Regions from separate parts of the Stenotrophomonas sp. YJH_SMC_110 genome, predicted to be linked through region 1. Evidence: riboswitches for the same ligand, from Rfam matches in the RefSeq annotation. Region 1 holds a riboswitch; the other holds the start of a gene.

Region 1 (5,897 bases):
TCGCGTCGTTGGCTTCGGTCACCGGCCGGGTCAGGTCCCACAGGAACTTCACCCGGAAGCCGGACTTCACCGCATCCTGCGCGCTCCACAGCACGCAGTAGTCGCGGGCCAGGCCGCACACGTGCACTTCGCGGATGCGGCGCTCGTGCAGCCAGCCGGCCAGGCCGGTGGCCGGGCGCTCGCCATCGGGGCCATGGTTCTCGCGGAAGGCGCTGTACGAATCCACCTGTTGGCGCGTGCCCTTGCGCAGGATCAGGTCGGCCACGGTCCAGTCCACGCCCGGGTGCAGCGCGGCACCGGCGCTGCCCTGCACGCAGTGGTCCGGCCACAGCGTCTGCGGCTGCGCGTGCAGCAGGATGGTCTCGAACGGGCGTTGGCCGGGGTGCTGGCTGGCGAACGAGGCATGGTCGGCCGGGTGCCAGTCCTGGGTCGCCACCACGGTGCGGTAGCGGCGCTGCGCCAGCAGATCGGCAATCGGTGCCACCAGCGCATCGCCCTGGTCGCAGGCCAGCGCGCCACCGGGCATGAAGTCCGGCTGCAGGTCGATCACCAGCAGGGCGACATCGGCGGCTACTGCAAGCTGATCGAGTGTTGGCTGAATCACGTATTTCTATGACCCTACACCATTGGACTGGTATTCACTAGATGATTTCGTCACGAAAAATGCACTAGCGCTTTACATCTGCAGGCGGTTCAGGATAAGCTGCAGGCTGGATAAAAAAATCCACCCCGGTCTCATTGAAGCGACCGAGGGGCTCTTTAAAGCATTGATAAATAAGAATTTAGGATCTTGGACGCTGCAACGTCTCAGAGCCTAAATCAGGTCCGAGGCGTAAGGAGTTGCGGGTGTTTCACTCTATGCGTCGCTCGTTCAGTCTTCATTCAGACTTTCGCTTGGCAGCGGGTTTGATTGGAACAATCCGGAAATTATAACAGCTTGTCAATTGATTTGGGCAGTTGTTGTTCGGTTCCTGGATTGGATGGACGGATCGGTCCCAGTAGGCACCCTCCAACTCAATGGAGGTAGCCATGTCGAATTCTCGTCCGAAGACGGTGTTCGTACGCAACTACTCTCGCTTCCGTTTCGGGAAGTGGGAGAGCGTATGCAAGCACTGGCGCTCGGCCCCAGGGGCTTAAGCGTCATACCTCACGAGGGGGGGGCTTCCCCCCCTCGTGAGGTACTTCGAGACATGAGCGACACAGCTCCTTCCGTCCACACTAAAAAGGAATAATCATGACTAGCAAGTCTTCTTCAAAAACTACGGCCCATAGAAGCTCGGTATCTGGTCGCTTTGTCACAGAGCGCTATGCCTTGAAGCATCCAAGCACCACCCAAGGTGAAAGAAATCCGAAGCCGTCACCCAAGAAGTAATTAAGGAAAGAGCCCGCGATCTTTGATCGCGGGCTCTTTAATTTTTGGCGTCTCTAGCGAAAGAAGTCGCTAGTCCTTGAGGGGCCGTGGCTCATCTCCGTAGTACAGCAGGCCGATCCTGATCCGTTCGCGCCCGTTCTCGCGGCGGTGGCGGTTGGCATCGCGCAGCGAGTACACGCAGCCGCAGTATTCCTGCTGGTAGAACTGCTCGCGCTTGCTGATCTCGATCATGCGGCTGGCACCGCCGCCCTTGCGCCAGTTGTAGTCCCAGTACTGCAGGCCTTCATAGCGCGAGGCGGCGCGGATGCCGCAGTCGTTGATCTGCGCCATGTTCTTCCAGCGAGAGATGCCCAGCGACGAACTGATGGTGTCGTAGCCGTGCTCGTGCGCATACAGCGCGGTGCGCTCGAAACGCATGTCGAAGCACATCGTGCAGCGGATACCGCGTTCGGGTTCGTTTTCCATGCCCCGCGCACGGCTGAACCAGTTGTCGGTGTCGTAGTCGCAGTCGATGAAGGGAATGCCGTGCTGCTCGGCGAAGCGGATGTTCTCCTGCTTGCGCAGCTCGTATTCCTTCACCGGGTGGATGTTGGGGTTGTAGAAGAAGATCGCGTAGTCGATCCCGGAGGCGGTGATTGCCTCCATCACTTCGCCGGAACAGGGCGCGCAGCACGAATGCAGCAGCAGGCGCTTGCCGTCGGCGGGCAGGGTCAGGGTGGGGCGTTGGAGCTCGGTCATCGTCAGGTACCGCATGGACCGCCGGCAACGGCGGTGGCCCATGCATCAGCGCGTGGGTGAACGGGTCTGGCCGGATACCGTGAACAGGACGCGCGCGGCCACACCGCCTGCACGCGCAGGACGACGACGGCCCCGGCAACCTCCCCGCGGAGATTCCAGGTCGAGTCAGGGGACGGTCGTGTCCCCCGGCCGGGGCCGGTATTCGGGCTGATGGACACGGGCCGCAGCCCACCTACTCCCTGCCGCTTCCCAGGCGCGAGCCCAGTGCTGTTGGCAGGATTCGTTTCCATTCACCGCTGCGGGGCAGCTCCGGAATGGACGCGCGAGGCGCCTTCACCGGATTCCCGTTTAAATCCCTCCCCGCGCCGCAGCGATGGGAGGGATACCTTCGGCGTGTGCAAGGTGGACCTGTTGGTGGCGCCGGTCAAGAGCGCAGGGGTCAGAACCCGCTACGCTGCAACGGGATCCGACCCCAGCGGAAGGAAGGGGTCGGATCCCGCTGCCACGCAGCGGGCTCTGACCCCGGTCGGGATACACCTTCAATGCCCCACGGCCGCCCGCGTGCGGATGTCGTCCAGCCGCTGGTCGTGCAGCAGGCGGCCGTTCTCCCACACGGTCACCATTGCGTCCTCGAAGCCGTCCGGCAGGGTGTCGTCGCCGTTGGCCGGCAGCGGCACCGTGTGCAGGCTGCCATCGTCCAGGCGGCGCAGCAGGCGCATGCGGCCACGCTTGCTGGCCTTGCCGGCGTCGGTGACCGGATCCTTGTAGACGTCAATCCACCCGCCGTCCACCCGCGCCGCCGAGCACTTCAGTGCGAACTTCTGCGTATCGCGGTCCAGCCGCTGCAGCAGCGCACCGCCCATGCCGAAGGCTACGTTGTCGGCGGCGTAGCCGTCGTCGGTGATGCGTTGCAGGATGGTGCGGATGGTATCCGGGTTGATGCCATCGCCCTGGATCACCCGCACGTGGTTGAGCACGCGGTAGCCCTTGCTGTTGAGGGTGTGGCCGAAGGCTTCATCCAGCCGGCGCAGGCTTTCGGCCACCACCTCCACCGGGTCGCCCGAGTCGGGGCGGATGACCAGGGTGGCGCCCGAGGCGATCACGTCATCGCGCAGGGTGGTACCCCAGTGCTCACTGATGGCGCGGTAGATGTCATAGCTGTCCGATACCACCGCCACGATCGCACCGGGCGTGCCGAACTGGCGCAGCATGTTGCGGTAGGCGTCCACCTCGCGCTCGCGGCCCCAGCTGGTGATGGTGCTGTGCTCGGCGGCGGGAATCGAATAGCCGGCCATCGGCGCGTGATAGTGCGCGCGCGCCAGGCACAGCGCCGATACGGTATCGGTGCCGAGGAAGTTGACCAGGTGTGCGGCACCGCCCAGCGCGGCCGATTCCAGGCTCGATACACCGCGCGCGCCGAAGTCGTGCAGCTTGAACGGCAGCTGCCCCTGCGGATCGTCGCTGGTCTGCTGCAGGAACGCGGCGATGGTCTGCCGTGCGTGCCAGCTGATGGTGGCCACGGTGACTGGATACCACACCCGCAGCAGCAGCGTTTCCAGGTACGACGGCACCCAGAACGCGGCCGGATCGGTCGACTCGATCGTCATCAGTGCTTGGTGGGTAGGCACCACGCTGCCCTCGGGCACGGCGCGGATGCGCACCGGCAGGTGGCCGCCAAGCCGGTCGACGATATCGCGCCAGCCGGCCTCGTTGAACGGTTCGCCATGCGCGGCGAACACCGCAGCAGCGTCGTCGATGTCGGCGTGGGTGACCGGCCGTGCCAGCGCGTCCTTGAGGATCGCCTGCAGGCCGAAGAACACCGTGCGATCGTGCAGGCCGCCACGTGATTCGACGTAGAAGAACGTGGCATCGGTACCCGGCGGGTACTGCAGCCAATGGCTGGCCTTGTAGCTGTCGGTGTTGAGGAGAAGATTATCGAGGTAGTGCATGACGGAAGCTCCTTCGCGTCGGGTGGCACCGGCGGTCTATCCGCCAGTGGGACAGCCGGGCCGGTCAGCCGCGGCCGAGGAAGTACTCCAGGATGTGCAGGTGGTCTTCGAACAGTTGCGGGCCCATGTCCAGTGCTTCACTCACCGGTATCCAGCGTGCCTTGTCGGCATCGTCGCCACCGCGCACCGGCGGCAGCTCGCCGGCCGGAAACTCGAAGTGGAAACCGTGGGTGATGGTGCGGCCACGCTGGCTGCGGTCCGGGTGGTCGAACACCTGCTGGCCCTTCAGCGACCCCTTCAACACCGGCAACGGAATCTTCAGGCGGGTTTCCTCGCGCAGTTCGCGCAGGCAGCTGTCGAGCAGGCTCTGTTCCTGGCCGACGAAGCCGCCGGGCAATGCCCACAGCCCCTTGCCGGGTTCCGAGCGGCGACGCACCAGCAGCACGTGGCCCGAATGCACCACCACCGCATCGGTGGTGACGAAGGTGGGCGCGTAGGGCGCATCCTTCCAGGCGGCCTTGTACTGTTCGATGAAGCGGTACTCGGCCACCAGCTGGCCATACGCAGGCGCACTCTTGCGGAACGCTTCGAGCATGTCGTACACCGGCGCCGGCACATTGCCACGCAGCATCAGCAGCGCGCCGTGGAAGTCGACGTCGCCGGCCTCGAACAGGTAGCGCCGCAGCTCGGTGGCCGACAGGGTGGCGGTGTGCTGCACGTCCACCAGTGGCCACTGCGGGAACTCGCGCAGGTAGTAGCTGGATGCATCCTTGTCCATGCCGATCAGGCCCACCCTGGCATCGGCGGCGGCACCGTCGTTGCGCAGGGCGTCAGCCACCTGGCGCTGCACGTTGGCGATCCACTGTGCTTCATTGTACAGGTGGTCACGCAGCGGGCGGATCAGCAGACGGTCGGTGTGGCCGTCGAGGGCCGCCTGGATCATCACGGCGCGTTCGGCCACGGTCCAGGGATTGCGCAGGCTGCGGGGGGTATCGGCAGAGCCGACCAGGAAGATCAGCTTGCGGGCCCGGCTCAGGGCCAGGCGGGCAACGGCGGCGTGGCCGTTGTGGAAGGGCTCGAATCGCCCGATGAAGACGAGATAGTCGAATTCCATGAGAATCCCTCATGTCGTTGTGGCAGCCGCGGGTCTGTCCCTTGGCTTGCTGCAGATGCTACGCCGATGGCGGGGCGGGTCAAGCCTGCAGCCGTGCCTTCTGCTGAACGGCGCATTGCGTGCGCGGACTGCGCCGTTGTTCTCAGGCCCTGAGAAGCCCCTGCGCCATACTGCAACCCACGCGGCGGACGGCATGCTCGGGGGCAAGACAGTGGCGGACAAGTACTGCGATCTGGTCATGAAAGGCGGCATCACCAGCGGCATCGTGTACCCCAATGCGGTACTGGCGCTGGCCCGCGAGTATCGCTTCAAGAGCATCGGCGGCACTTCAGCCGGCGCCATTGCGGCAGCGGTGGCGGCTGCAGCGGCCTGCGGCGATCGCCGCCAGCAGGCCGGCGAGCAGCTGCCCGGCGATGCAGGCTATGGCGGGCTGTCGGCGGTGTCGGCACAGCTGTCCCGGCGCGGCTTCATCTACAGCCTGTTCCAGCCGGCGCGCGGCGCGCGCGCGGCCTATCGGCTGCTGGTGGTGCTGACCGGCAATGCCCGCCTGCCGCACAAACTGCTGTGCCTGGCCGTTGCGGTATTCGAGATCGCGCCGCTGGAAGTGCTGGTGTCGCTGGCACTGCTGCTCGGCCTGGGTTGGTGGGGCGGTGGCTGGAGCGGCGTGGCCGCCACGCTGCTGCCATCACTGCTGTGCGCCTACGGTGCGGGTGTGGCCGGTGCC
Region 2 (5,897 bases), on a different contig from region 1:
GGCCGAGAGCTACCACCAGAACTACATGACCAACTACCCGCAGGCGGCCTACATCCGCTACTACGACGCACCGAAGCTGGCCGCGCTGGGCAAGCAGTTCCCGGCGCTGTACCGGCGCGAGGCGGTGCTGGTGCCGATGCGGTAGCCGGCATTCCCCCTTGGGCTGACCGACGCTCGGCGGTGCTCTCTGTAGAGCCGAGCCCACGCTCGGCTGCTGTTGGCGGAAGTGCAGCCGAGCATGGGCTCGGCTCTACACACAGAAAAAGACGCACGGCCATCCAGCCGTGCGTTTGGGAAGTATCGGCCGTGCCCCGATCAGGCCCGGCCGACAACGACATGCTAGGCTCGCCATCATCATGGGTACAGCACCAGATGGTGGGAAATTCGATGGATACAGATGACCAGAGCGCGATGATCCCACCCCGCTACCAACGGCTGTCCGACGAGCTGGCCGAGGCCATCCACGGCGGACGCCTTCCGGTTGGCAGCCGCCTGCCTTCGCTGCGGCAGATGGCCCTGCAGCGCAGGCTCAGCCTGAACACGGTGATTGCCGCCTATCGCCAGCTGGAGGACGCCGGCCTGGTCATTCCGCGGCCCAAAGCCGGCTTCGAGGTGGCGCCGCGCTTGTCGGTGCCAGAGCGTTCGCTGCGTGATACCCCGTCCGCACCCACCGCACCACTGCAGCAGGTGCTGATGGCCCGCGTGCTGGAAGCACAGCGCCGCCCCGGTGTGATCGACCTGGCCTTTGCCGGTCCGCGCGGGCGCCAGTTCTATCCGGGCGCGCAGCTGGCCCGGCATACCGCACAGGTGCTGCGCCACGGCCAGCAGACGGTGGAGACCTACGCGCGCCCCAACGGCTCGCCACGGCTGCTGGCGCAGATCGTGCGGCGTGGCCCGCGCATGGGGCTGCACACCCACAGCGAACGCCTGCTGCTGACCCATGGTGCGATGGAGGGCCTGCAGCTGGCGCTGCGCGCGGTCGCCCAGCCCGGTGATGCGGTCGGCATCGAGGCACCGTCCTACTTCAACCTGTATCCGTTGCTGGCCAACCTCGGCCTGCAGGCCATCGAGCTGCCCACCCATCCGCAGCACGGACTGGATGTGGATGCGCTGGACGCGCTGCTGCAGCACACACCGCTGGCCGCACTGGTGGTGATGCCGACCGTGCACAACCCGCTCGGCTGCACCATGCCGACCGCCGCCAAGCAGCGCCTGGCCGAGCTGGTCAACGCACGGCAGCTGCCGCTGATCGAGGACGCGGTGTACGCCGAGCTGCAGTTCTGCGAACCGCCGGCGCCCCTGCTGAAGGCCTTCGATCGCGACGGCTGGGTGATGGTGGTCGGAGGTTTCTCCAAGACACTGGCGCCGGATTACCGCATCGGCTGGCTGGATGGCGGCCGCTTCGCCGAGCGCATCGCGCTGCTGAAATTCCAGTCCACCGGCGGCGAGCCGCAGCTGCTCGGTGACGCGGTCGCGGCGTATCTGGAAGCCGGCAGCTACGAGCACCACCTGCATCGCATGCGCCGGCTGTACCGCGACCAGGTGGGACGGCTGCGCCAGCTGGTGGCCGAGCACTTCCCGGCCGGCACCCGCGCCACCGAACCGCAGGGCGGATTCCTGCTGTGGCTGGAACTGCCGGGCGTGGATACGCGCGAGCTGTTCGAGCGAGCGCTGCAGGAGGACATCGTGTTCATGCCCGGCCAGGTCTATTCACGTGGCGCGCGATACCGCCACTGCCTGCGGCTGTCGTGCTGCCAGACCCTGGATGCGCGCTTCATTGGCGCGGTGGAACGACTGGGCGCGATCGCGCGGGAGCTGGCGGGCGCAGCACGGTAGTGCCGGGCGCTGGCCGGCAACATCGGGATCACCGGGGGGGTGGGGTTGCCGGCCCGCGGCCGGCACTACCCTGGATCACTCGAGCAGGGGCGGGGTCAGCGCTTCGCCATCCGCCCCCGGCAGATGCGGCAGCCGTCCCCTGCACGGCACCGGCAGGCGCTCCTGCAACGTGGCGATGTTCTCATCCTGGCGCTGCATCGCCGGGTCGATGTGGTTGCCGATCCAGCCCAGGCACTGCACGCCGCTGGCCTGCAGCGACTGCGCAGTCAGCCGCGCATGGTTGACGCAGCCCAGCCGCATGCCCACCACCAGCAGCACCGGCAACTGCAGTGCTCGCACCAGGTCCAGCTGGTCCAGCGTGGCCGAGACCGGCGCCAGCCACCCACCGACGCCTTCCACCACCACGATGTCGGCCTGTGCGCGCAGTCGCGCGAACGCAGCCACGATCGGCGCCAGTTCCACCCGCACGCCGTCCTCGGCAGCGGCCAGCTCCGGTGCCAGCGGCTGCCGCAGCGCATACGGGTTCAGATCGGCATAGTCCGGCACCGGCCAGCTGGCCGCCTGCAGCGCCAGCGCGTCTTCGTTGCGCAGGCCCTGCCCCAGGTCTTCGCTGCCGCTGGCCACCGGTTTCATGCCCACCGCGCGCAGGCCGCGCCGGCGCAGCGCCTGCAGCAGCGCGGTGCTGGCCGCGGTCTTGCCGATCTCCGTATCGGTGCCGGTAATGAACAGGGCGGGCGGCAGCGTAGCGGGCAACGGCATCGATGGGCTCCAACAGGGCAACAGAGCGTGCATTATCGCCGGCCCGGCGCGCTTGCTAGACTGCGGGCATGTTCGCCAATGCCTCGCTTACCGGCAGCAAGCCGGAACAATACGCCCAGCTGCTGGAACAGGCCCGTGGCCTGGTCTACGCCGAGTCCGACCGCATCGCCAACGCGGCCAACCTCTCCGCACTTGTCTACCACGCCCTGCCCGACCTGAACTGGGTGGGTTTCTACCTGTACGACGGCACGGAGCTGGTGGTCGGCCCGTTCCAGGGCCTGCCGGCCTGCGTGCGCATCCCGCTGGACAAGGGCGTGTGCGGTGCCGCCGCCAGCCAGCGCGTGACCCAGCGCGTGGACGACGTCGATGCCTTCCCCGGCCATATCGCCTGCGATTCGGCCTCGCGTTCGGAACTGGTGGTGCCGCTGCTGCGCGGCGATGAACTGATCGGCGTGTTCGACATCGACAGCCCGAAGATCGGCCGCTTCGATGCCGATGACCAGGCCGGCCTGGAAGCCATCGCCCGCGTGTTCGTCGAGGCGCTGGGATGAGCGCACCGAAGCTGCGCAACATCGGCCCCAAGAGTGCAGCGTGGCTGCGCCAGGTCGGCCTGCGCAGCCGCGAGGACCTGGTTGCGACCGGCGCAGTCGGCGCCTTCGTCAAGGTCAAGCGCGCCGGCTTCAAGCCCAGCCTGAACCTGCTGTACTCGCTGGAAGGCGCGCTGCTGGACTGCCACTGGCAGGAACTGAGCGAGCCGCAGCGTGAGGCGCTGGTGCAGGATTACGAAGCACGCATCGCCGCGCATCCGCTGAAGGCGGCCGGCCCGGCGTCGGGTCCGGTGCATGAGCAGCGCTTCGATGCCGACGATGACGCGGAAGACAGCGTGACCGAGGATGCGGACGAGGATTGACCGCACCGGTAGTGCCGGCCGCTGGCCGGCAACTGCGTGGTCTTTTCAACATTCCTGAGACTGCCGGCCAGCGACCGGCACTACCGATGGGTTACGGCTGCTGCAGTTCCAGCAGCTCGCCTGCCAGCCCGGCTTCGCCACGTTCCAGCCGTACCCGCAGGCGCGTGCCGTGGTCGATGCGCAGTGCCCAGCACAGCGACATCGGCAGGCCGCAGACCTGCGACAGCACCATGCGCAGCGGGCCGCCATGGCTGACCACCAGCGTTGGCACCGGGTCGTCATCATCGAGCAGTCGATCCAGCGCGCGCGCGATACGCCGCTCGAAGTGGCCCCAGCTCTCACCGTTGGGCGGTGGGTATGCATGCGGATCGGCATGGAAGGCCGCCAGTGCATCCTCCGGCAGGTCGAACAGCGACTGCCCGTCCCAATCGCCGAAATCCAGCTCTTCCCATTCCTCCTCCGCTTCCACGTCCAGCCCGCGCGGGGTGGCCAGGGCCATCGCCGTGTGCAGCGAGCGCAGCCGCGGCGAACTGATCACCCGTTCCCAGGGCTGCGCAGCGTAGGCGTCGACCAGTTCCTGCGGCAGGCGGGCCAGCTGCGGTGGATCGCTGCGGCCATCGAGGAACTCATCGCGACCGTTGCCGGCATGGCGGACCAGGTCGAGGATCATGCGTGCGTCCTGTACAGGCAACGCGGGAACAGCGGAAAACGGGCGGACATCGGCAACGGCACCACGGGATCGAGGGACCATTCTAAGGGCACAGCAAAGGCAGTCGGGTACGCTCGACGCTACGGGCCGCCTGCGATGCCGTAGACTGCGCGCACTTCCAGGTGACCTGCGGCCACGGCCGGCAGGTTGAAACGGGAAGCCGGTGACGCGTGAATCCACGCCAGGCCGGCGCTGCCCCCGCAACGGTAAGCACGTCAGTTCCAGGCAACAACGCCACTGTGCCGCAGGCATGGGAAGGCGCCTGGACGGTGGCCTCGCGCCACCCGGCGGCAAGCCCGGAGACCGGCCCGGAAGCCTCAGGTCGCGGTGCGGTGGGCATGGCGCTGGATGACCGCAGCCTGCGCTGCGGCGTCGGCGCATGCCTGCCTTCGCGGCTCCTCCCCTTCGCCACGCGGGCGTGCGTGGCACCTGGAGTCCCCCATGAAGCTGCAGTCCCGAATGCTGTCCCTGACCGTGCTGGCCGCCCTGCCCGCGCTGGCCCAGGCCGCCGATGACACCACCGCGCTCGACCAGATCCTGGTCACCGCCACCCGCACCCCGATCGCCCTGCAGGACAGCATCGCACCAGCCCAGGTGATCGACCGCGCGCAGATCGAATCCAGCCAGGCCACCTCGTTGCAGGAACTGCTGCGCGGCCGCGCCGGCATCAACCTGACCAATGCCGGCGGGCTCGGCAAGCAGAGCTCGCTGTTCCTGCGCGGCACCAACTCGGGCCACACCGTGGTGCTGGTCGATGGCGTGCGCATCAACAGTGCCGACCTCGGCCTGGCCATGTACCAGGACCTGCCGCTGGCGCAGATCGAACGCGTGGAAATCGTGCGCGGCCCGCAGTCCAGCCTGTACGGCGCCGACGCCATCGGTGGCGTGATCCAGATCTTCACCCGCCGCAACCAGGGCGATTTTGCTCCGCACTTCCAGCTCGGTGGTGGCAGCAACGGCCTGCGCGAAGCCAGCGGCGGCATCGGAGGTGGCACCGAACGCGGCTGGTTCGGCGCCGACATCGCCTACCAGCATTCCGATGGCGTCGATGCCTGCCGTGGCTCGGCGACGCTGTTCACCGGCTGCTTCGCTGACGAACCCGACCGCGACGGCTACCGCAACCTGTCCAAGAGCCTGCGTGGCGGCTACACCTTCAACGACCAGTGGAATGTGGAAGGCAGTGCGCTGCGCGCCGACGGCAAGAACCACTACGACGGCTATTACAACTACTCGGAAACCCGCCAGCAGGTGCTGGCCGGCAAGGTGCGCTACACCCCGTCCGGGCGCCTGGCGTTCACCGCCAACGTCGGCCGCAGCGACAACGAATCGGACAACTTCGGCGACTTCGGCGCACGCGGCAGCGCGCAGACCCACCGCGACAGCGCCTCGCTGCAGGGTGACTTCACCTTGACCGGAAGCCAGCTGCTGAGCACCGGCGTGGACTGGAGCGAAGACAACCTGGATGGCAGCAGCGCGGGCTACCTCGTCGACAGCCGTCGCAACACCGGCGTGTTCGTGCAGTACCAGGGCCGCTTCGGCCGCCATCAGCTGCAGGCCAGCGCACGCAACGACGACAACCAGCAGTTCGGCAACCACGCCACCGGCAGTCTCGGCTGGGCAATGCAGCTGGACCACGGCCTGCGCGTCAATGCCAGCTACGGCACCGCCTTCAAGGCACCGACC

The links. Region 1 has a riboswitch for cobalamin ahead of AC5P6H_RS15445 (epoxyqueuosine reductase QueH). Riboswitches for the same ligand answer to the same signal wherever they lie in the genome.
Region 2: it holds a riboswitch for cobalamin, as region 1 does, so the genes downstream of both, btuB (TonB-dependent vitamin B12 receptor) here and AC5P6H_RS15445 (epoxyqueuosine reductase QueH) in region 1, are expected to answer to the same signal.

What each region holds. Positions count from the first base shown of each region.
Region 1 covers NZ_JCAFSM010000008.1:116,567-122,463, reverse strand. Annotated here, with positions in the region: gene pncA (bifunctional nicotinamidase/pyrazinamidase) at 1-601, opposite strand, end outside; gene AC5P6H_RS15445 (epoxyqueuosine reductase QueH) at 1,442-2,125, opposite strand; cobalamin riboswitch at 2,287-2,516, opposite strand; gene AC5P6H_RS15440 (nicotinate phosphoribosyltransferase) at 2,650-4,059, opposite strand; gene AC5P6H_RS15435 (bifunctional nicotinamide-nucleotide adenylyltransferase/Nudix hydroxylase) at 4,124-5,173, opposite strand; gene AC5P6H_RS15430 (patatin-like phospholipase family protein) at 5,367-5,897, shown strand, end outside.
Region 2 covers NZ_JCAFSM010000006.1:116,882-122,778, forward strand. Annotated here, with positions in the region: gene msrA (peptide-methionine (S)-S-oxide reductase MsrA) at 1-145, shown strand, start outside; gene AC5P6H_RS12800 (aminotransferase-like domain-containing protein) at 388-1,836, shown strand; gene bioD (dethiobiotin synthase) at 1,912-2,595, opposite strand; gene AC5P6H_RS12810 (GAF domain-containing protein) at 2,664-3,146, shown strand; gene AC5P6H_RS12815 (TfoX/Sxy family protein) at 3,143-3,505, shown strand; gene AC5P6H_RS12820 (histidine phosphatase family protein) at 3,597-4,175, opposite strand; cobalamin riboswitch at 4,318-4,540, shown strand; gene btuB (TonB-dependent vitamin B12 receptor) at 4,656-5,897, shown strand, end outside.